Regions from separate parts of the Lysinibacillus sp. NPDC093190 genome, predicted to be linked through region 1. Evidence: riboswitches for the same ligand, from Rfam matches in the RefSeq annotation. Region 1 holds a riboswitch; each other region holds the start of a gene.
The links. Region 1 has a riboswitch for S-adenosylmethionine ahead of ACQKOF_RS22725 (methionine ABC transporter ATP-binding protein). Riboswitches for the same ligand answer to the same signal wherever they lie in the genome.

Region 1 (5,186 bases):
TTAATCCTTGAAGATGCAGAAGTACCTGTAGAAAACCTTTTAGGTGAAGTAGGTCGCGGACACGTTATTGCCTTTAATATTTTAAATATTGGTCGCTATAAATTAGGGGTTGGAACAATTGGTGGCTCGAAGCGCGCATTAGAGCTAGCCATTCAATACACAAACCAACGTCAACAGTTTAAAACGAAGCTGTCTGATTTTAATCTAACAAAAGAAAAATTATCGACAATGGCTTCACAATTATATGCGTCTGAGTCATTAAACTATCGTACAGTAGGTTTATTTGAAGACCGTTTAAGTCAGCTAAGCCCAGAAGAGCAAAAGCAAGGGAAAGTGATTGCTGGTGCAATTGCTGAGTATGCTATTGAATGTTCTATTGCTAAAGTATTTGGTTCTGAGACTTTAGATTACATTGCAGATGAAGCGGTTCAATTACACGGTGGTTACGGCTTTATGGCTGAATACGAAGTAGAGCGTATTTATCGTGATTCTCGTATTAATCGTATTTTTGAAGGTACTAATGAAATTAACCGCATGATTGTACCAGGTACATTTATGAAGAAAGCATTAAAAGGTGAATTGCCATTACTACAAGTCGCTCAAAATTTACAACAGGAGCTTCTAATGCTAATGCCTGAAGATGTAGGCACAGAACCGCTAGCTCAGGAAAAATATCTTGTGAAAAATGCGAAGAAAATTGCTGTATTGGCAGCAGGTTTAGCAGCACAACGCTACGGCGCGAAGCTTGATCAAGAGCAAGAAGTATTGGTGAATATTGCAAATATCGCAAACCAACTATTCGCTATGGAATCAGCTGTATTGCGTACAGAAAAAGCGATTGCTCGTGACGGTGCTGAAAAAGCTCATCAAAAATTACTGTACACTCAAATCTTCTGCCAGGAAGCATTTGCAGAAATTGAAAAAGAAGCAAAAGATACGATTCTTGCTTCAGCAGACGGCGATGCTGCACGCATGACATTGTCTGCACTCCGTAAGTTAACTCGCAACAACCCATACAACTTAATCGCGAAGAAACGCGAAGCTTCTGTTAAATTAATTGAAGCAGAAAAATATATAGTTTAATATAGCAAACTTAACCTAGCTATCCGAGATGTGATAGCTAGGTTTTTTTGTTGGAAATAAAGTTCTTCGGCAAAACGAGGGTTGATTGCCGTTCCGACTGGGTGCTTGGGCGCGATTCTTGGCATTTTATCAGCGATTTTCATGTTGTAATCAGCGATTCTTGGCATTTTATCAGCGATTTTCATGTTGTAATCAGCGATTCTTGGCATCTTATCAGCGATTTTCATGTTGTAATCAGCGATTCTTGGTATCGTATCAGCGATCGGCATTTTGGAGCGTCTAGTCACTCCCTTCGCTTTTGTTGCCACTGTCGCTTCACTTTCGCACAGATAAAATATTATTGTTGAAGTGTCGTTTTATTATTATAAATTAGAATGAAATGTCAGAAGAAAGATACACACTAAGAGAATTGATTGGAGTGGAGGCTAGGCTAGGCGATCAGCGTCACAGATGAGACCCTGCAGCGAAGCGGCTCATCGGACGTCCACAGGAAAGCGAGTAGCCTGGAACTCCAATCAACCCCACGCTATAGCACGAAGAGTTTCGTTTTGGTTCGCAACGGTTATGATGGTATACTACAGAAAATGAGGGGGACACGAAAATGTAGTGTCCTAAAATGATAGTAGAGGAGCCTATAAATGACAATTCAATTTATTCAATATCCGAAATGTACTACTTGCAAAAAAGCTCAAAAATGGCTAAAAGACAATGGGGTTTCATACGAGGAGGTACACATTGTCGAACAACCGCCTACAAAGGACGAATTATCAAACTTATGGCAAGCTAGTGGACAACCGTTAAAGAAATTTTTTAATACTTCTGGTATGAAATATCGAGAGCTTGGCTTGAAGGATAAACTTGCAGAAATGACTGAAGAGGAGCAGCTTGAACTGCTTGCGTCAGATGGTATGTTGATTAAACGTCCGATTGTAACCGATGGAAAAAAAGTTACTTTAGGGTTTAAAGAATCAGATTTTGAGCAAGCTTGGAAATAACGCTTTTAATCTTGTTTTTATGGAAGAAGTATGGCACACTGAAAATGAATATATTACATATTTATGGAGGGGTTTTTTGCATGAGCACACCTAAAGACTTACGTTACTCTGAAGAGCACGAATGGGTGAAAGTAGAAGATGGTAAAGTACGTATCGGTATTTCTCATTTCGCACAATCTGAACTTGGAGATATCGTTTTCGTTGAGCTTCCACAAGTTGGCGACGAAATCAAAACTGATGATCCATTCGGTAGCGTAGAATCTGTAAAAACAGTTTCTGAATTATACGCACCAATCTCAGGTACAGTAGTTGAAGTAAATGCAGATTTAGAAGATAGCCCAGAATTCGTTAATGAATCACCATATGAAAAAGCATGGATGGTCGTTGTAGAGCCTGCTGATGCATCAGAAGTTGAAAAGCTTATGACAGCTGAGCAATACGAAGAAATGATTGCTGAATAAGACAAGCCTGTATTAGAAAAACGTCGGAAACTACCGACGTTTTTTATTATCTTCATTCATCCTGCTCCTATAGTAAGAGAGGTGAATGTAAGTATATTCCTTTATCAATAGGTGTCTAACTGTATCAACGATAAAGTTTATTGATATAATGGATTATAAGGGATATGTCTAAATGGGGGTGGCGTGATGGTCGAGGGAAAATGCTTAATTGTCGAAGGCCGATCGGATAAGCTTCAAATTGAACCTATTATAAATGAAGATGTTAAAATACTTTGTACGAATGGTACAATTGGTGTGCATCAATTAGAAGAGCTACTTGATCCATACGAGGGTTGTGAGCTTTATACGTTTTTTGATGCAGATACATCGGGTGATAAACTACGAGCATTAATGGACAGACATTATCCAGAGGCTGAGCATTTACGTACGATGCCAACATATAAGGAAGTTGAGACAACTCCGAGGAAGGTGTTAGCAGCGATATTGCTTCGTGCACACTTCTCAATCCATAATGAATATATTTTGTAAGGTTGCGTGAAAAATGATGGAAGAATGGTCAAAAGAGCAGTGGGACGCGGTTGTCCAGTCAGGTGAAAAAGCTGCCTTTTATTTATATACGCCTATGTGTGGAACATGTGCGGTTGCATCGAAAATGATGACGGTTGTTGAGCAATTACTGCCACAGCTTCAGGTCGGTAAAGCGAATATTAATTTTATAGAGCAAATAGCTTATGCTCATAAAATCGAAAGTGTACCATGTTTACTCGTATGTGAAGGCGGAGAAGTGACAGAAAAGGTTTATGCCTTTCAATCCGTACCGTATTTATACGAATTGTTAAAAAATTAATTGACTGAACTTTACTCGCGTGGTAAAGTAACAAATATATTAAAAAAACAATTAAATATATCGAACTCTTATAAAGAGCGGCGGAGGGAAGTGCCCTATGAAGCCCGGCAACCATCACAATCGTGAAAAGGTGCCAAATCACCCAAAGATTTATCTTTGAAAGATGAGAGAACGGTTTAGCGTATATTACGTGACCCCTTCTACTTGTCTTTAAGTGAAGGGGTTTTTAATTTTTTTCAGCGGGTGTCCAAGCACCTGTACCTGTCGCTACGCTTTCTGTACAAAAGACATCCGCTGAAATAGAGGGACTCAGTCTAAGAACGCCACGTCCTGTGGTAATTTATCTGTGCGAAAGCGTAGCGGCAACAACAACACACGACTGAGTGACCAACTTCGTGCTGCTGACGCTACGTTAGCACTACGCTTTCGCGCAAAAAACATCTGTTGGCCTAAAGCCTCCGGACGCAATTATGCCGAGGCATAATTGATATAAGAAAAGGAGAATTCGCTATGATTCAGCTGCAAAATATTACGAAGAAATACAAAACCGCGAATGGCGAATTAACAGCAGTCAAAGACGTCAACCTTTCTATCAATAAAGGTGAAATTTTTGGCATTATCGGCTATAGTGGCGCTGGTAAAAGTACAATGATTCGCTTGTTAAACGGTTTAGAAAAGCCTACATCTGGTACGGTAACGGTTAACAATCAAGAATTTTCATCCATAAAGGGACAAAAGCTCAGAGATGCTAGACAAAAGGTTAGTATGATTTTCCAGCATTTCAATTTACTTTGGTCTAGAACTGTTGAAGAAAACATCGCTTTTCCACTAGAAATCGCAGGTGTTCCAAAGGCAAAACGTGAAACACGTGTGAAAGAATTGATAACTTTAGTTGGCTTAGAAGGGCGCGCTAAAGCATATCCATCACAACTATCAGGGGGACAAAAGCAACGTGTAGGTATCGCTCGTGCGCTTGCTAATAATCCAGAGGTATTGTTATGTGATGAGGCAACATCCGCACTCGATCCGGAGACAACAGATGCTATCCTGGATCTCCTTGTCGATATTAACGAACGATTAGGTCTAACGATTGTGTTAATTACACATGAAATGCACGTTATTCGCAAAATTTGTCATCGTGTAGCGGTTATGGAAGCTGGAGAAATTGTAGAACGTGGTGAAGTATTACAAGTATTCCAAGCTCCACAAGCTGCCATTACGAAAAAATTCGTTTCTCAAATTACAGATACGAAGGAAACACAGGAAACTGTGGCACAAATTAAAGCAAATTACCCTAATGGACAACTTGTTAAGCTAATCTTTGTAGGAGAAAAAACAGAGCAGCCTGTCATTTCACATCTTGTGAAACAGTTTGATGTAGAAGTAAGTATTGTACATGGTAATATTTCGCAAACGAAAAATGGCGCGTACGGCACACTTGTTGTACAAATTGTTGGCTCAGAGGAAAATGTTGCTGCTGCACTGAGCTACTTAAATACAGTCGAAGTACAAACGGAGGTGATTACAAATGTTAACTAGTCTTTTTCCGAATGTCGACTGGGAAAAAATGTGGGACGCTACGTATGAAACGTTGTACATGACAACAATTTCTACGATCATCACATTTATACTTGGATTAGTAATTGGAATCTTATTGTTTTTATCAAGTCCCAACCAACTATGGGCCAATAAAATTGTGAACTTTTTAACAGGATCAATCGTTAACATTTTCCGTTCGATTCCATTTATCGTTTTGATTATTTTATTAATTCCATTTACGAAATTTTTACTTGGCACAAT
Region 2 (5,186 bases), on a different contig from region 1:
TTTTCCAGTTGCTTCAAAGGCACGAGATATCCCCAATGTCCCCGCCTTAACATTTAGCATATCCTGACTAGTTTCTAGCAATAGGACGTCCGATCCTGCTTCGATTAATGCCTTTGCCTGAACATAAAAGTTTTCCTCTAACTCATCGAATGTAATACCACCTGTAACCGACAAGGTTTTTGTAGTTGGTCCCATAGCCCCCGCAACAAAACGTGGCCAATCGGATGTTGAAAACTCATCCACTACTTTGCGTGCAATTTCTACAGCACGTTTATTGATTTCTTCTGCCTTCGTACCAAGATCATATTCATTTAATACAAGTGGTGTACCTCCAAATGTATTTGTACAAATAATATCTGCTCCAGCCTCTAAATATTTTCTATGAACCTTTTCAAGCACATCTGGTCTAGTTAGCACGAGATTTTCATTACAGCCATCATATTCCTCGCCGCCAAAATCCTCTGCTGATAAATTTTCATTTTGTAGCATTGTACCCATTGCGCCATCAAGAATTAAAATTCGTTTCTCTAGTTGCTCTTCAATCAAGTGCTTAGCCATTTATACTTACCCCTTTTTTCTGTTCATCCAATTGCTCAATAAATTTCATTAATTCTAGTGTCATATCGTAGCGTAAAAATGGTGTGATGAGGTAAATACCATTGAAATATTCCGTTGCTACTTCTACTAATTCCTTGGCAATTGCAATCCCTTCTAGTGTTGCGCGTTCCTTATCTTCACCACAAGCCTTCATACGTGCTAACGCATCATCAGATAGTTTGATGCCTGGCACTTCATGATGTAAGAACTCCGCACTTTTATAGCTAGTTACTGGCATAATACCTATATAAATTGGTGTTTCTAAATGCTTTGTCGCCTCGTAAATTTCCACGATTTTTTCCTTTGTATAAACAGGCTGTGAAATAAAATAATCTGCCCCATGTTCAATTTTCTTTTCTAATCGAGAGACAGCGCGATCGAGCACACGTACGTTAGGATTAAAGGCAGCCGCTACAGAGAAATTCGCCTTTTTACGAAGTGGTTTCCCTGAAAACGATACACCTTCATTTAACTGTTTTATTAATTGGATGAGCTCCATTGAAGATACATCATAAACGCTAGTTGCTCCTGGGAAATCGCCTACCTTTGTCGGATCTCCAGTAACTGCTAAAATATCATGAATCCCTAGTGCATTTAATCCCATTAAATGTGATTGAAGACCAATTAAATTACGATCTCGGCATGTTATATGTGTCAACGGGCGTACCCCGTGTGTTTCTTTCAGTAAGGCTCCCATTGCGACATTACTAATCCTTGGAGAAGCAAGTGAATTATCGGCCATCATGACTACATCCGCGCCCGCCTCATATATTTTTTTTGCACCTTCAATAAAGCCTTCGATCTCTAAATGTCTTGGTGTATCTAACTCCACTATTACTGAGCGTTCACGTTTTACTTTTACATGTAATGGCTCATAATTTGCTGGCTCTGCCTCACGTACAACCTCTACTTTTTCTGGCTTTGCATACTTTTCCTCGACCGGGGATAGCTCCTCTAAGTACTTTTTCGCTGCAGCAATATGCTTTGGTGTCGTACCACAGCAGCCACCAATTAAACGTACCCCCTGATCACGAAGCTCTACAGCTGCTCGACCAAAATAATCTGCCTCTGACTCATATACGACACGGCCATCCTCCAAATCAAGGAGAGAGGCGTTCGGATATGCTGACATAAATGCCTTCTTAGGAAGCTCTACCCCTTCGAATGCTTGTATAGTATGGTGAGGGCCTAAACGACAGTTAACACCAACGATATCAGCACCTAGCGCTTCAAGTTTATGTAAGGCGTTATTTAAGCTCATTCCATTTTGCAAAATTCCGGGTTCGTGCATAGAAACTTGAGCAATAATCGGTAATTTCGTTTTACCTCGTAGCATTGTTAAAGTCGCTGTTAGCTCTTCAAAATCATAATAAGTTTCAAGTAAAAGACCATCTGGATTTCCTGCAAGTAAAACAGTTGCCTGCTCATCAACTGTTGCTAAAATTCCCTCTAACGATGCGTCACTTTTACGAATACCACGGATTCCTCCAATAGTACCTAAGACAAATTGTCCACCATCTGCCGCTGCTCGTTTTGCAATCGTTATAGCGGCTTCATTAAACTGCTGCACACGAGATTCTAATCCATAACGGGCTAATTTTATGGCATTAGCTCCGTAAGTGTTCGTTTGAATAATATCGGCACCAGCTGCTATATATTCTCTATGAATCTTTTCAATTAATTCAGGTCTCTGTACATTCATTTCCTCATGGCAGTACTCCAAGCCATAGCCGTATAAAACCGTACCAATTGCGCCATCCGCTGTAAGAACATGCGTTTTTAACCTTTCAAGCAATCCCATAAAACTAGCCTCTCTTCCCTTATCTTTATCAATTATGCCTCGGCATAATTGCGTCCGGAATCGGCTTTGTGCTTAGGCCTGCACGATGCAGGCCAGTTAGCCGTTATCGCATGGATGCGATGATTTTAGGCTAACATCCTCTAAGAACTCCTTTCCGATTACGTGACATCCGCCGGAGGCTTTAACTTCTTTCAGCGGATATATGGATACCCGCTGAAAAGTAACTTAAATCCGCATTCATCTCACCACCTATATAGGTGGGAGACTTCTGCTGAAAGAAGTTAAATAAAAAAGCCTTCTTTCATAAAAAAAGAAGGCTTTTACGTCGTTTCGTAATTGTTTTTCCTTCTCATCTTCGACACAACGGTCTTCTGGATTTAGCACCTGACAAAAAGTTGGTTGCTGAAGCTTCATAGGGCCAGTCCCTCAGCTTCTCTTGATAAGAATTTAGTATGAATTTTTTAAATAATTAAAAGAATCATATCCTTTACGAATGATTGAGTCAAGACTATTTCACAGAACAAAGGATAATTTTTACGAAAAATATTATATTTTGATTTATTTTAAACAATTACGATAGTTTTCCAGCAAGTTCCTCACCAATTTTTTTACCATTTTGAATACATGCACCTATGCCTACTCCAAAATAAGAGCATCCCGCTATAGATAAATTTGGATAGTTTTTCTCAAGCTCTTGTACAAGACCTTGCAACGCTTCACGATGTGCCAAGTCATACTTTGGCATCTGGTCGATCCATTTTGTCACGTCAACAACAGTTGGTTTTTCCTCAATGCCCAAGCTTTTTCTTACATCCTCTAGAGCAACAGCTGCTAACTCTTCATCTGTCATCATACGCAATCTCTCATACTCAGGGTTAATGCTCTTATAAAACAGTCGTACAAGTAATTTCCCTTCTACTGAGGTGTGTTTCCATTTGCGACTTGTCCACGTTGCTGCATTACATATAACACCCGAATTATGTGACACAATATAGCCTGTTCCATCCGCGGGTAATCTATTATCGGGTACGTCAAATCCTAAGTAAATCGTAATGGCGGATGCAGTATTGAATTGTTCAAAGTAGCAGTTCAAAGATTCATCCTGCAATAAACTTTGTACCGCTCCATTTGGCAGTGCCATTACAACATGATTTGCCTCCATCATTTTACCGTTTGCTAAAGTAACAGAATATTGATTCTCCTGCTTTTTAACATTAGTAGTGGCAACCCCTTTTATAATTTCTACATCCGTTAGTGTTTCTTCAAGTCGATCTATTAGTGATGATAAACCATTTTTAAATGAAATAAATTTTTTATTGGCAGCTTTTAAAAATTGTTCTCTGTTTGCATCGAAACCTTTAATAATACTACCGTAATCGTTTTTGTAATCGATTAAATACGGTAAAGTGGAAGCAATTGAAAGTTGATTTAGATCTCCAGAATATACACCTGCAAGTACGGGCGCTATTTGGTTTTGAACAAGCTCCTCTCCTAAATAATACGTTAAAAATTCTCCAATTGAACTTTCCTTTGTAAACACTTCATTTGGCATTGTTAAATCCTTTAATGCTTCTTTTTTACCTTCCTCTGATACAAGCGTGCTTTCCTCAAGTGATAGTAAGCTCATAGGAATACCGAACGTTGAGTCTGCTGGGATGGCATGTAGCTCATTATTTGTGTAAATATACGAAATACCTGTTTCGTTGTACGCAAGATTTTGTTCAAAATCAAGTTCCTTTACTAACTCCATGACACCTTTATGACGCGCCACAATTGAATCTGCTCCTGTTTCCATGATGAAGCCTTGTTCATATGCAGAGTGAAGCTTACCACCAAGGTATGTATTTTTTTCAACAAGCACAAGTTTTACATCTAAGTTTTTCTCCTGAATTTGACGTTGTAAATAATGCATCGTACACAATCCCGTAATTCCGCCACCTAATACAACAACTGTTTTCATATTAACCGCCCCTATTTTTAGTTCTTTATTCAGTATAAACTTTTTTTATCAAAAATTACGTTAAACCCTTTACAAATTTAGCAAAAATGGAGCTATCCAGCATTGGATAGCTCCATTTTTTTCTATATTCAAATAGCACGTATTCGCTAGAGGCTTTAATCTATCTAAAGGATATTATATATTAACAGTTTATATATTGTTATTTGTGCCTTAAAGTGAGTAGCGCCTAAAAAAAATAGGAAACAACAATTTTCTTTGTTTTTTGCTTATCTCTTAATTAATTTAAATTTTGTGTAAAGCTAGCTAATTTTCCAGCTGAATTTTTCACTTCGTTTAAGGCAATACCTAATTCACTTAGTACTTCTACTATTGTTTGTATTTCTTTTTCCATCCGACCATTTTGATCTTTAGCCTCGGTCATAGCTTCTAATATGTTAGTAAATTGTCCTTCCGTTTGAACCATATTTTCCTCACCAGAGGCTACCTCTTCTTGAATATTACTAAGCGAATGAACAAGTTTATCTGTCCGCTCATTCGTTTTATGTAGTAACGTCGCTACCGATGTGACAGATTCCTTTGTTTGAATCGATAGTTTCCGTACTTCATCTGCAACAACACTAAAGCCTTTACCCGCTTCTCCAGCACGTGCCGCTTCTATTGCCGCATTTAAAGCCAACAAGTTTGTTTGATTAGCAATATTTGTCACAACATTCATAATCGATTCCATTTCCTTTGACATATCTGCCAACTGTGTAATATTTTCCGCTATATCATCAAGCGAATAAATAATATTACTCATATTTTGCGATTGACTCTTTAATCGGTCAC
Region 3 (5,186 bases), on a different contig from region 1:
ATATAAGGAATTTTCAACTGATCAGCTGCACGTACAACGGCAAGCTCTCCTTCGTCATGCGCCATTCTGTTCATGCCAACAGGAGCAAATAAGAACGGAGTTGGATGTACTTTTCCGAACAATTCTATCGATGTATCAATGCTTGAAACATCATGTAAGAATCGTGGAATAATAGAGTATTTTTCAAAGGCTGCACGATTATTTCTTAATGTTTGCTCACCACCAGCACCTGAACGGATGTAACCAAACGGGCCAGCTTCCATTTTTTCCGCAACCGCCTTTTCTAAATCTGCAAAGCAAATAGGGAAGGGGGCTTGTGCATTAATATTTTTTAACAGTAGATCGCCATCTGTTGTCTTTGACATCGTTACTACCTCCCTTATTTATTGAAAATGGGCTTTCTTTTATTTAAAAATGCTTGGATACCTTCGTTGTAATCATCAGAGCTAAACGAATCAAGAATCATTTGAGCTAACTCTTCACTTTCTTCATTTTCACCATCGATAATGGCTTGAATGATTTTTTTTATGCCAGCATTTGCAACAGAGGATTTACTTAATAAATGATTAGCGAACTGAATTGTCGCGTTTTCAATATCCTCTGGCTCATATAAGGCAGTAATTAAACCGATATTTTTACCTTCGTCAGCTGTGAAAATATTCGCTGTATATAATATTTCCTTTGCTTTTGCCGCACCTACGATGTTCATTAGACGCTTTGTACTTTCAAGATTGTAGATGATACCGATGTTCGCTGCGGTGATGCCAAGCTTACTCTTAGGTGTTGCTAGTCGGAAATCACAAGCGTTGGCTAGCTCTAAGCCACCGCCAATAGCTACGCCTTGAATCATGGCAATTGTAGGGTGTGGAAATTTATAAAGAGCATCAATGGCTTTTAATGCTAAATCATTATAGTCTTTTGCATGATTGGTTGCATGACGAATGTCTAAAAACTCGCTAATATCTGCACCTGAAGAAAAGGCAACTTCATTAACACCACGAATAATTAAGATTTTAATAGAAGAATCTGTACGTAAAGCTTCAAGATTATCTAAAATGGTTTGGAACATAGCTTTCGATAAAGAGTTGCGTTTTTCAGGTCGATTTAACACCAGGGTAGCGATATAGCCATTTTTCTCTACATAAATTTCATTTGTCATCGTAATCCTCCTACTAATCTTTCTTTAGCTTCACGGCAAAGCGGTTACCTATTGATTGAATAATCTGAACAAGGATGATTAAGATAAACACTGTCGCATACATCACATCGACCTCATATCGTAAATGCCCGTAACGGTATGCAAGGTCACCTAAACCACCAGCACCAACCATTCCTGCCATTGCTGTTGCGCCTATAAGACCGATTGTGGCAATCGTTAAGCCCAAAATAATGGATGGGCGAGCCTCACGTAGTAAGACATTCCAAATAATATGACGACGTTTAATACCCATTGCTGTATAAGCTTCCACAACACCTGGATCAACTTCTAAAAGTGCCGTTTCCATAAGGCGCGCAATATAAGGCGCTGTATAAACAACAAGCGGCACAATAACACCTTTTACACCAATAGTTGTGCCAACGATTAGCTTCGTGAACGGTAAAATGAAGAATAGTAAAATAATGAACGGTACAGAGCGAATAATATTAATAAATAAATTGAAAAATTGATAGAGAAATTTATTTTCAAACGATTGCCCCGGACGAGTTAAAACGATTAAAAGCCCTAACGGAATCCCAATTAAAATAGAAAAGAATAATGAAATCCCGACCATTTGGAAGGTTTCGATAATGGATTTCCCAATAACATCTGACCAATCTGCAAAGAAGCTTTGAATGCTATTCATTTAATTCGCCTCCTAATTCTTCAACGCTTACCCCATTTTCTGCAAAATACTTAAGTGCTTTTTCTACGATATGTGCCTCACCGTGTAGATGCACGACAATATTACCGACAATGCCGTTTTTTAATTCAATGATATTGGCTGTTAAAATATTTGGTTGAACATCATAAACTTTGCTCACTTCTGCAAGTAATGGTTTTCCTGTACTCTCACCAAGGAATGTTAAACGAATAACACTTCCCGAAACATTTAATTGCTCGATAAGGGAAGGGGATAAATTACGTTGAGAAATGGTATTTAAAAACTTTCGGGTCGTTGGATGCTGAGGCTTCGAAAATAGTTCTATAGCAGAGCCATATTCCACAACTGTCCCTGATTCAAGAACGGATACATCATCGCAAATTTTTTGTATAACATTCATTTCATGTGTAATGAGTAAAATAGTGATGCCTAGCTCACGATTAATTTTCAAGAGAAGCTCAAGAATGGCGTCAGTTGTTTCAGGATCGAGTGCACTTGTCGCTTCATCACTGAGCAAAATCTCAGGCTCTTGGGCAAGGGCACGTGCAATAGCGACACGTTGTTTTTGACCACCTGAAAGCTGGCTAGGATAACTATCTAATTTCTCTGTTAGGCCAACAATTTCTGCATATTTTGCAACGCGTTTTTTTACTTCGGAGTCGTTATAGCCAAGAAGCTTTAATGGTACCGAAATATTGTTGTAAACAGTCGCTGTTTTTAAGAGGTTAAAATGCTGGAAGATCATCCCGATTTTTTGACGGGTTTTGCGGAGGTCGTTTAGAGAAAGGGAAGTAATATCTACATGATCAATCAATACCTTTCCTGTTGTTGGACGCTCTAATAAATTGACACAGCGAATAAGGGTACTTTTTCCTGCGCCACTATAGCCAATAACTCCATGAATTTCACCTTTTTTGACATGTAAGTTAATACCATCTATTGCTTTGACGATACCTTTTTTAGTTTTAAATTCTTTTGTTATATTTTCTAATTGAATCATACTGTGATATCTCCTTTCTAAGACCTTCTATAAAGCAAGAATCTGCTAGCTTTCCTGTAGGAGTCTTGCAGATTCTCGATTTTATGAAGGGTCCTTAATTGTCACTTACCAGCTTGGAATTACAGAACCTTGGAATTTTTCTTCTATAAATTTACGTACTTCATCAGATTGATAAGCTTCAACGAATTTTTTGATTGTTGGGTCGTCTTCGTTTTCAGCACGGACTGCAATGTAATTCACATAAGGAGAGTCAGTAGATTCTAAAAGGATTGAATCTTTTTTAGGATTAATGCCAGCATCAAGAGCGAAGTTCGTATTAATAGCTGCCACATCTACTTCACTAAGCTGTTTTGGAATTTGTGCAGCTTCTAATTCTATGAATTTTAAATTCTTTTTATTTTCTTCCACATCGCGAATAGATGCTGTTAAGCCGGTACCGTCTTTTAATTTAATATAGCCGGCCTCTTGAAGGACAAATAGGGCACGAGCTCCGTTCGTTGGATCATTTGGCAATCCGAATGTTGCACCATCAGGTACTTCATCGAGTGATTTATATTTTTCAGAGTAAATGCCTAAAGGATTTAAAATTGTTTTTCCTACTGGCACTAAATCTGTATTGTGATCTTTGTTAAATGTATCGAGGAATGGCTTGTGTTGATAGCTATTTACATCAAGATCACCCTCGGCTAACGATGTATTTGGTAAAACATAATCAGAGAAAGATTTTACTTCTACCTCTAAGCCCTGTTCTTTGGCAACTTTTGCAGCAACCTCTGCAATTTGCTCGTGTGGACCAGAAGTTACACCTACTACAATTTTATGTTCATTAATAGCCTTACTTTGACTATCTTTACTATCTTCTTTAGTACCACAGCCTACTAATGCTGCTACCAATGTGAGACTCGCTAAACCTAATAAAATTTTGTTTTTCTTTTTCATGAAACATACCTCCAAAGTTGTTTTATCGGTTTTTAAAAAAACAATTTCGCCTTGGCGTAATTGCCGTCCGGATTTTGAATTGTGCTAGCACAATTCAAAATCCGTGACATCCGCCGGAGGCTTTTATCTTCATATAAATGAAGATAAAAAAAACTCTCTTAAAAAATTAAGAGAGGCTCATGAAAAAGTGTCCTCTCTTATCTTTCAAACGATGATCGTTTGCAGGATTTAGCACCTTCCTTAAAAAAAGGAGGTTGCCGAGCTTCATAGGGCCAGTCCCTCAGCTACTCTTGATAAGAGATTTATAATATTTTTTTGTAAATCCGATAGAACTAATATAAATTATAGGATATAGTAAGTCAATCGAATTTTTAAAATTTTTTATTTTATTATAATATTTAGTTGAAACAGAATCCGCTAGAAGAAGGGCTGGAGCAACTAAAAAAGATAGTGAAATGAAAAACTGTTCCCATAGCAAGTTGAGCTAATGGAACAGTTTTTCGGGTAGAGTCTAGTCAGGTAGGGGGATTGAAATGTTCATGAGCTAAATAAGTTTAATTTTTCAATTCTGCTGATCGCTTCACATAAGCGGTCTTCGCTAACAAGTAAGCCAACCCGCACATAGCCTTCACCATATTGACCGAAGCCATTGCCTGCAGCTACTGCGATATCAGCTTTGTCGAGCAATAAATCGGCAAATTGTTCACTCGTAAAACCTAATGGAACAGGGAGCCATGCAAAGAAAGAGCCTCTCGGTGCTGTTACTTGCCAACCAATTCGCTGAGCTTCCTCAATCAGGACGTTTCGCCGACGCTCGTAAGTCGCTCTTAGTCCATCCGCGCAACTCTGGGAAGCAGTAAGTGCAACTGCCGCGGCTTGTTGCACTGCAGGAAATTGACTACAAAATAGATGATCTTGAATAAGGTTAATGGCTGCAACAATATCGGGGTTACCAACTGCAAAACCAATGCGCCAGCCTGCCATATTGTACGTTTTGGATAATGTATACATTTCAATACCGACATCTTTCGCACCGTCTGCTTGCAGGAAACTGATAGGTCTATTGCCGTCAAACCCAATCGCACCGTAGGCAAAATCATGTGATACGATAATATTGTGCTCTTTTGCAAAGCGTACTGTTTCCTCGAAAAATTCAAGTGTTGCAGTACCACCAGTTGGGTTATTCGGGTAATTCAAGTAAAGAAGCTTTGCCTTTTCTTTTACTTCATCGGATAAAGCATTATAATCAGGTAGGAAATTATTTTCTGCAAAAAGTGGCATGACTTCAAAATTTACATCACCTAATATAACACCAGATAAGTAATCTGGATATCCTGGATCCGGTAATAGCATTGTATCACCGGGATTTAAAACGGCTAACGGTA
Region 4 (5,186 bases), on a different contig from region 1:
TTTCAGCGTTTTTATCAGAATTGGTAACATTATTAATCCAAGAGACCACATCAAGTCGATCATGCCAACCCATACCAATATAGTCACCCTCACTTTTTCCATGAGCCCTTGCATCAGGTACGAGAACATTATAGCCTGTATCATAAAAATGCTTAGCGTACTTTGACATTTGGGAGCCATCAGATGAATAGCCATGGAAAACAATTGCCCATTTATTTGTTTCGTTTTTATTTTTCAGCGTATAGGCATGTAATTTCAAATCATCAAAAGACTGTATAAAAGAGTCCTCATAATTCTCTTTAAACCACTCTTCACGCTCTTCTTTTTCTTTAGCCTCTTCAGGGCTAACAACAATTGAATTGATCGGCGCATCAAGCACGGCTGACTTATCTGTATTAGGATTTAAGGCGAGATTATAAAAATAATTCCCTGCAAAAAATCCAGCTCCAACAAACAATACTAATAGAATACTGACAATGGTAATAATCACTTTATACTTTCTTTTCATATATTTCCCCCTAAAACTACTATTATGAATTATACACAAAGTTAACAATATGAAAAGTAGAATTCTCTAAAGTAGGGGAATATAAAAAAAGGAACGACCCTAATCGTTCCTTTTTATAGGGTTGAAAAACAAAATAGTTAAGTAAATCTTTGGTGGGTTTTGTCTGTGCGAAAGCGAAGCGTCAGCGACAAAGCGCCCAGTCGGAACGGAAATCAACCCCTCGTTGTGCAGAAGAGCCTTACTTTATTTAATAGGACACCTTAATGTTATTGAAATTAAAGTTTTTCAATACAAAAAAGGGAACGACTTTTAAATCGTTCCCTTTGCATAGTAAATTATTTTAATGGACCACCAAGTTTAGTGATAGCTTCAGAAACATTTGAGAATTTCTCGAAGTTTTTGTTGAATAAACCAGCAAGTTCAGCAGCTTTAGCATCATAAGCAGCTTTGTCTGCCCATGCATCACGAGGATTAAGCACTTCTGTTGGTACACCTTCAATAGAAGTTGGAATGTTTAAACCGAATACTGAATCTTGAATTGTTTCAACATTAGCTAATTTGCCATCAATTGCAGCACGTACCATTGCACGAGTGTAAGAAAGCTTCATACGGCTACCAGTACCATATTCGCCACCAGTCCAACCAGTGTTCACTAAGAATACTTGTGCACCGTGCTCGTCAATTTTTTGACCTAACATTTCAGCATAAACTGTTGCTGGAAGTGGAAGGAATGGAGAACCGAAGCAAGTTGAGAATACTGGTTCTGGCTCTGTTACACCACGCTCTGTACCAGCAAGTTTAGATGTGAAACCGCTTAGGAAGTGGTACATTGCTTGCTCTTTTGTTAATTTACTGATTGGAGGTAATACACCAAATGCATCAGCTGTTAAGAAGATGATTGTTTTTGGGTGACCTGCAACAGATGGATCAACAATATTTTCAATGTATTGAATTGGATAAGCTACACGTGTATTTTCTGTTAATGAACCATCATCATAGTTACAAACTCGAGTTTCTGGATCAACAGCTACGTTTTCTAGAACAGAACCGAAGCGGATTGCGTTGTAGATTTCTGGTTCTTTTTCAGCAGAAAGGTTAATTGTTTTTGCATAGCAACCGCCCTCAATGTTGAATACACCATTATCAGACCAACCGTGTTCATCGTCACCGATAAGCTTACGGTCAGGATCAGCTGATAAAGTAGTTTTACCAGTGCCAGATAAACCGAAGAATAATGCAACATCACCAGCTTCACCAACGTTTGCTGAGCAGTGCATTGAAAGGATGCCTTGTTGTGGTAATAAGTAGTTCATAATACCGAAAATAGATTTTTTGATTTCACCAGCGTATTCAGTACCACCGATTAGGATAATTTTCTTTTCAAGTGATACAATGATGAAAGTTTCAGAGGCTGTGCCATCAACAGCAGGGTCTGCTTTAAAGTTAGGAGCTGAGATAACCGTGAAGTCAGCAACATGAGAAGATAATTCTTCTGCAGTTGGACGGATAAATAATTGATGAGCGAAAAGATTGTGCCAAGCATATTCATTGATTACTTGGATGCTTAATTGCGAATCTTTGTCAGCACCAGCAAAGCCTTTGAATACGAATAATTCGTCACGTTCTTTTAAATATTTTACTACTTTTACATATAAGTTATCGAACACTTCAGAAGAAATTGGTCGGTTAACTTTGCCCCAGTCAATTTTATCTTTTGTGCTATCTTCTTCTACCGTATATTTATCTTTAGGTGAACGACCAGTGTATTTGCCAGTTTCTGCACGAACTGCACCATCTACTGTTAACATAGCTTCACCACGAGAAGTAGCCTTTTCAGCTAATTGTGGTACTGAAAGTTGAACATTAATGTTACCGCCGCTTAATAATTCCTTCAGTTCGTTTGCAATTTCTACTGAATTCATCGATTAAATACCATCCTTTTTTATAGTATTCCCTAGAGTTTGAGGGAGATTTTCTTAATTTCAAAAATAGTATAACACAATTGCTTAAATAATCTATACTAATTCAGAAATTATTTTTCAGATTTTATTACTTTTCAAGAAAACGACAAAAAGTAAATTGATTCGTTTTGATAATGCTTTTTACCCTATTTATAATAAGTGATCACACAATCACTTTCGACACAGCAAAATTGCGTTTGGAAGCTCTTGGCTAACATGAGGTTCGCACAGGATGTGAAGTCTTAGCTGGTTTTTTTATCAGTTGGAGCTTGTTGTCAACTGAAAAGAGGCTACAATCATATTCATCCACCACATGTTTTGTAGCTACAAAATGTGCTGTAAAGGGGTCACACATATGTTAACACATGATGTGAGGTGGAGAATAGGGATTATTTTGTTTCAAATTACAGCATAATCCAAATTATAAATCCCATACTTTCTTTAAAAGAATACATTAAAAATATTTGACAACGTTCGACCTTTTACGTATTATGAGATATTGAACGGATACTCTTATCCCGAGCTGGTGGAGGGTCAGGCCCTGTGAAACCCGGCAACCTGCATGAACTATTTCACGACATGCGCTGGTGCCAACCTGATGCAAGGGGAAACCCCTTGAACGATAAGAGTGAAAGGTTATGAAGTCATTATTCCTTTCCTCATGTTAAGTAAACGTGAGAAAAGGATTTTTTTATTGTTAAAAACAAATATAAAGGTAAGTATATAGTCCTTTCCTTATTAAAATGACGGATCTTTCGAAACCCTCGTGTTAAGAGCAACAGCTGTTTTATTGTGCGAAAGTGAAACGACAGCAACAACGGCTTAAGAGTTCACTCCTTAGGGGCGGACTTGACATGGGTAATGAGTACCGTATTAATTCGCAAATACTATTTGTAAAAGTAATAGGAGGAAACCAAATGACAAAACGTCGACTGTTTACATCAGAGAGTGTAACAGAAGGACATCCAGACAAAATTTGTGATCAAATTTCGGATGCCATTTTAGATGCTATTTTAGCAGAAGATCCAAACGCACGTGTAGCGTGTGAAACAACAGTAACAACAGGCTTAGTTTTAGTAGCAGGAGAAATTACTACTTCTACTTATGTAGATATTAAAGGTATCGTTCGTGATACTGTAGCAGAAATCGGTTATACACGTGGAAAATATGGCTTTGATGCTGAAAACCTAGCAGTACTTGTTGCTATTGGTGAGCAATCACCTGATATTGCTCAAGGTGTTGACCAAGCATTAGAGGCGCGTGAAGGCTCTATGACAGATGCTGACATTGAAGCAATTGGTGCAGGTGACCAAGGCTTAATGTTCGGTTATGCATGTAACGAAACGCCAGAGCTTATGCCATTACCAATCAGTTTAGCGCATAAATTGGCTCGTCGTTTAACGGAAGTACGTAAATCTGGTGAACTAGCATATTTACGTCCAGACGGAAAAACGCAAGTAACGATTGAATATGATGAAAACAATGTACCAGTGCGCGTGGATACGATTGTCATTTCAACACAGCATGACGAAGAAGCTACACTTGAGCAAATTCAAGCAGACTTAAAAGAATTCGTTATTGCTCCAGTTGTTCCAAGTGAATTACTAGATGCAAATACTAAATATTTCATCAACCCAACTGGCCGATTCGTAATTGGTGGTCCAAAAGGGGATGCTGGTCTAACTGGACGTAAAATCATCGTTGATACATACGGTGGCTATGCACGTCATGGTGGAGGTGCTTTCTCTGGTAAGGACGCAACTAAGGTAGACCGTTCAGCGGCATATGCAGCACGCTATGTGGCAAAAAATATCGTAGCAGCAGGTTTAGCAGAACGTGCTGAAGTACAACTAGCTTATGCGATTGGTGTTGCTCAACCTGTATCTATTGCTGTTGATACATTTGGGACAGGAAAAGTTACGGAAAGTGAAATTGTAAAATGGGTACGCGAGCTATTTGATCTCCGCCCAGCAGGGATTATTAAAATGCTTAACCTTCGTCGCCCTATTTATAAGCAAACTGCAGCATATGGTCACTTCGGTCGTACAGACTTAAATGTACCTTGGGAACAAACAGACAAAGCTGACGCATTAAAAGAAAAAGCAGGCTTATAAGCTATTCAGCTAAAGTAATGAAGTAGCTGGAAAAACATTTTAAAATACTATTACAGAAAGGGGCTCAACATTCTAATAGCCCCTTTCGCTGTTTTTATCGAAAAAGAGAAGCTCCCTAATCATAATTATGTATGGCTCGGTTGTTCAAGCAAACGTGGAGCTGTTGAAATAGCTATTTATTTTCTGTTTGAAGAGATTTATAGTATTGTCCTTTTTCTACATATTCACGTATGATGCGTTCCATATCTTCTTTATCTTCATCGTTTAATTCTCTTACAACCTTTGCAGGACGCCCTAATGCTAAGCTATTTGGAGGAATGACTTTGCCAGGAGGTACAAGACTACCCGCCCCAATGAATGCACCCTCTCCAATCTCCGCTCCGTCTAATACTATAGAGCCCATACCTATTAAGGCTTTTTTACGAATCGTACAGCTATGTAAAGTTACTTGATGTCCGACTGTTACTTCATCTTCAATAATGAGCGGATATTTAGGGCTTTGATGTAAGCAACAGAGGTCTTGAATACTAACTCGTTTTCCGATAATTGTTGGTGATACATCCCCTCGAATAACTGTGTTAAACCAAATTGTTGTTTCAGCAC

Region 2: it holds a riboswitch for S-adenosylmethionine, as region 1 does, so the genes downstream of both, ACQKOF_RS22150 (bifunctional homocysteine S-methyltransferase/methylenetetrahydrofolate reductase) here and ACQKOF_RS22725 (methionine ABC transporter ATP-binding protein) in region 1, are expected to answer to the same signal.
Region 3: it holds a riboswitch for S-adenosylmethionine, as region 1 does, so the genes downstream of both, ACQKOF_RS08285 (MetQ/NlpA family ABC transporter substrate-binding protein) here and ACQKOF_RS22725 (methionine ABC transporter ATP-binding protein) in region 1, are expected to answer to the same signal.
Region 4: it holds a riboswitch for S-adenosylmethionine, as region 1 does, so the genes downstream of both, metK (methionine adenosyltransferase) here and ACQKOF_RS22725 (methionine ABC transporter ATP-binding protein) in region 1, are expected to answer to the same signal.

Annotation. Positions count from the first base shown of each region.
Region 1 is NZ_JBNNVG010000042.1:2,061-7,246, reverse strand. It holds gene ACQKOF_RS22755 (acyl-CoA dehydrogenase family protein) at 1-1,083, shown strand, start outside; gene ACQKOF_RS22750 (hypothetical protein) at 1,080-1,391, opposite strand; gene ACQKOF_RS22745 (arsenate reductase family protein) at 1,722-2,078, shown strand; gene gcvH (glycine cleavage system protein GcvH) at 2,159-2,539, shown strand; gene ACQKOF_RS22735 (hypothetical protein) at 2,726-3,067, shown strand; gene ACQKOF_RS22730 (thioredoxin family protein) at 3,084-3,386, shown strand; SAM riboswitch class I at 3,452-3,556, shown strand; gene ACQKOF_RS22725 (methionine ABC transporter ATP-binding protein) at 3,897-4,925, shown strand; gene ACQKOF_RS22720 (methionine ABC transporter permease) at 4,915-5,186, shown strand, end outside.
Region 2 is NZ_JBNNVG010000039.1:4,877-10,062, reverse strand. It holds gene metH (methionine synthase) at 1-558, opposite strand, end outside; gene ACQKOF_RS22150 (bifunctional homocysteine S-methyltransferase/methylenetetrahydrofolate reductase) at 551-2,398, opposite strand; SAM riboswitch class I at 2,745-2,844, opposite strand; gene ACQKOF_RS22145 (protoporphyrinogen oxidase) at 2,970-4,358, opposite strand; gene ACQKOF_RS22140 (protoglobin domain-containing protein) at 4,636-5,186, opposite strand, start outside.
Region 3 is NZ_JBNNVG010000007.1:153,628-158,813, reverse strand. It holds gene ACQKOF_RS08305 (alpha-hydroxy acid oxidase) at 1-365, opposite strand, end outside; gene ACQKOF_RS08300 (enoyl-CoA hydratase/isomerase family protein) at 380-1,159, opposite strand; gene ACQKOF_RS08295 (methionine ABC transporter permease) at 1,173-1,844, opposite strand; gene ACQKOF_RS08290 (methionine ABC transporter ATP-binding protein) at 1,837-2,862, opposite strand; gene ACQKOF_RS08285 (MetQ/NlpA family ABC transporter substrate-binding protein) at 2,968-3,801, opposite strand; SAM riboswitch class I at 3,996-4,101, opposite strand; gene ACQKOF_RS08280 (pyridoxal phosphate-dependent aminotransferase) at 4,339-5,186, opposite strand, start outside.
Region 4 is NZ_JBNNVG010000037.1:18,132-23,317, reverse strand. It holds gene ACQKOF_RS21775 (alpha/beta hydrolase) at 1-508, opposite strand, end outside; gene pckA (phosphoenolpyruvate carboxykinase (ATP)) at 844-2,430, opposite strand; SAM riboswitch class I at 2,980-3,098, shown strand; gene metK (methionine adenosyltransferase) at 3,387-4,583, shown strand; gene ACQKOF_RS21760 (gamma carbonic anhydrase family protein) at 4,756-5,186, opposite strand, start outside.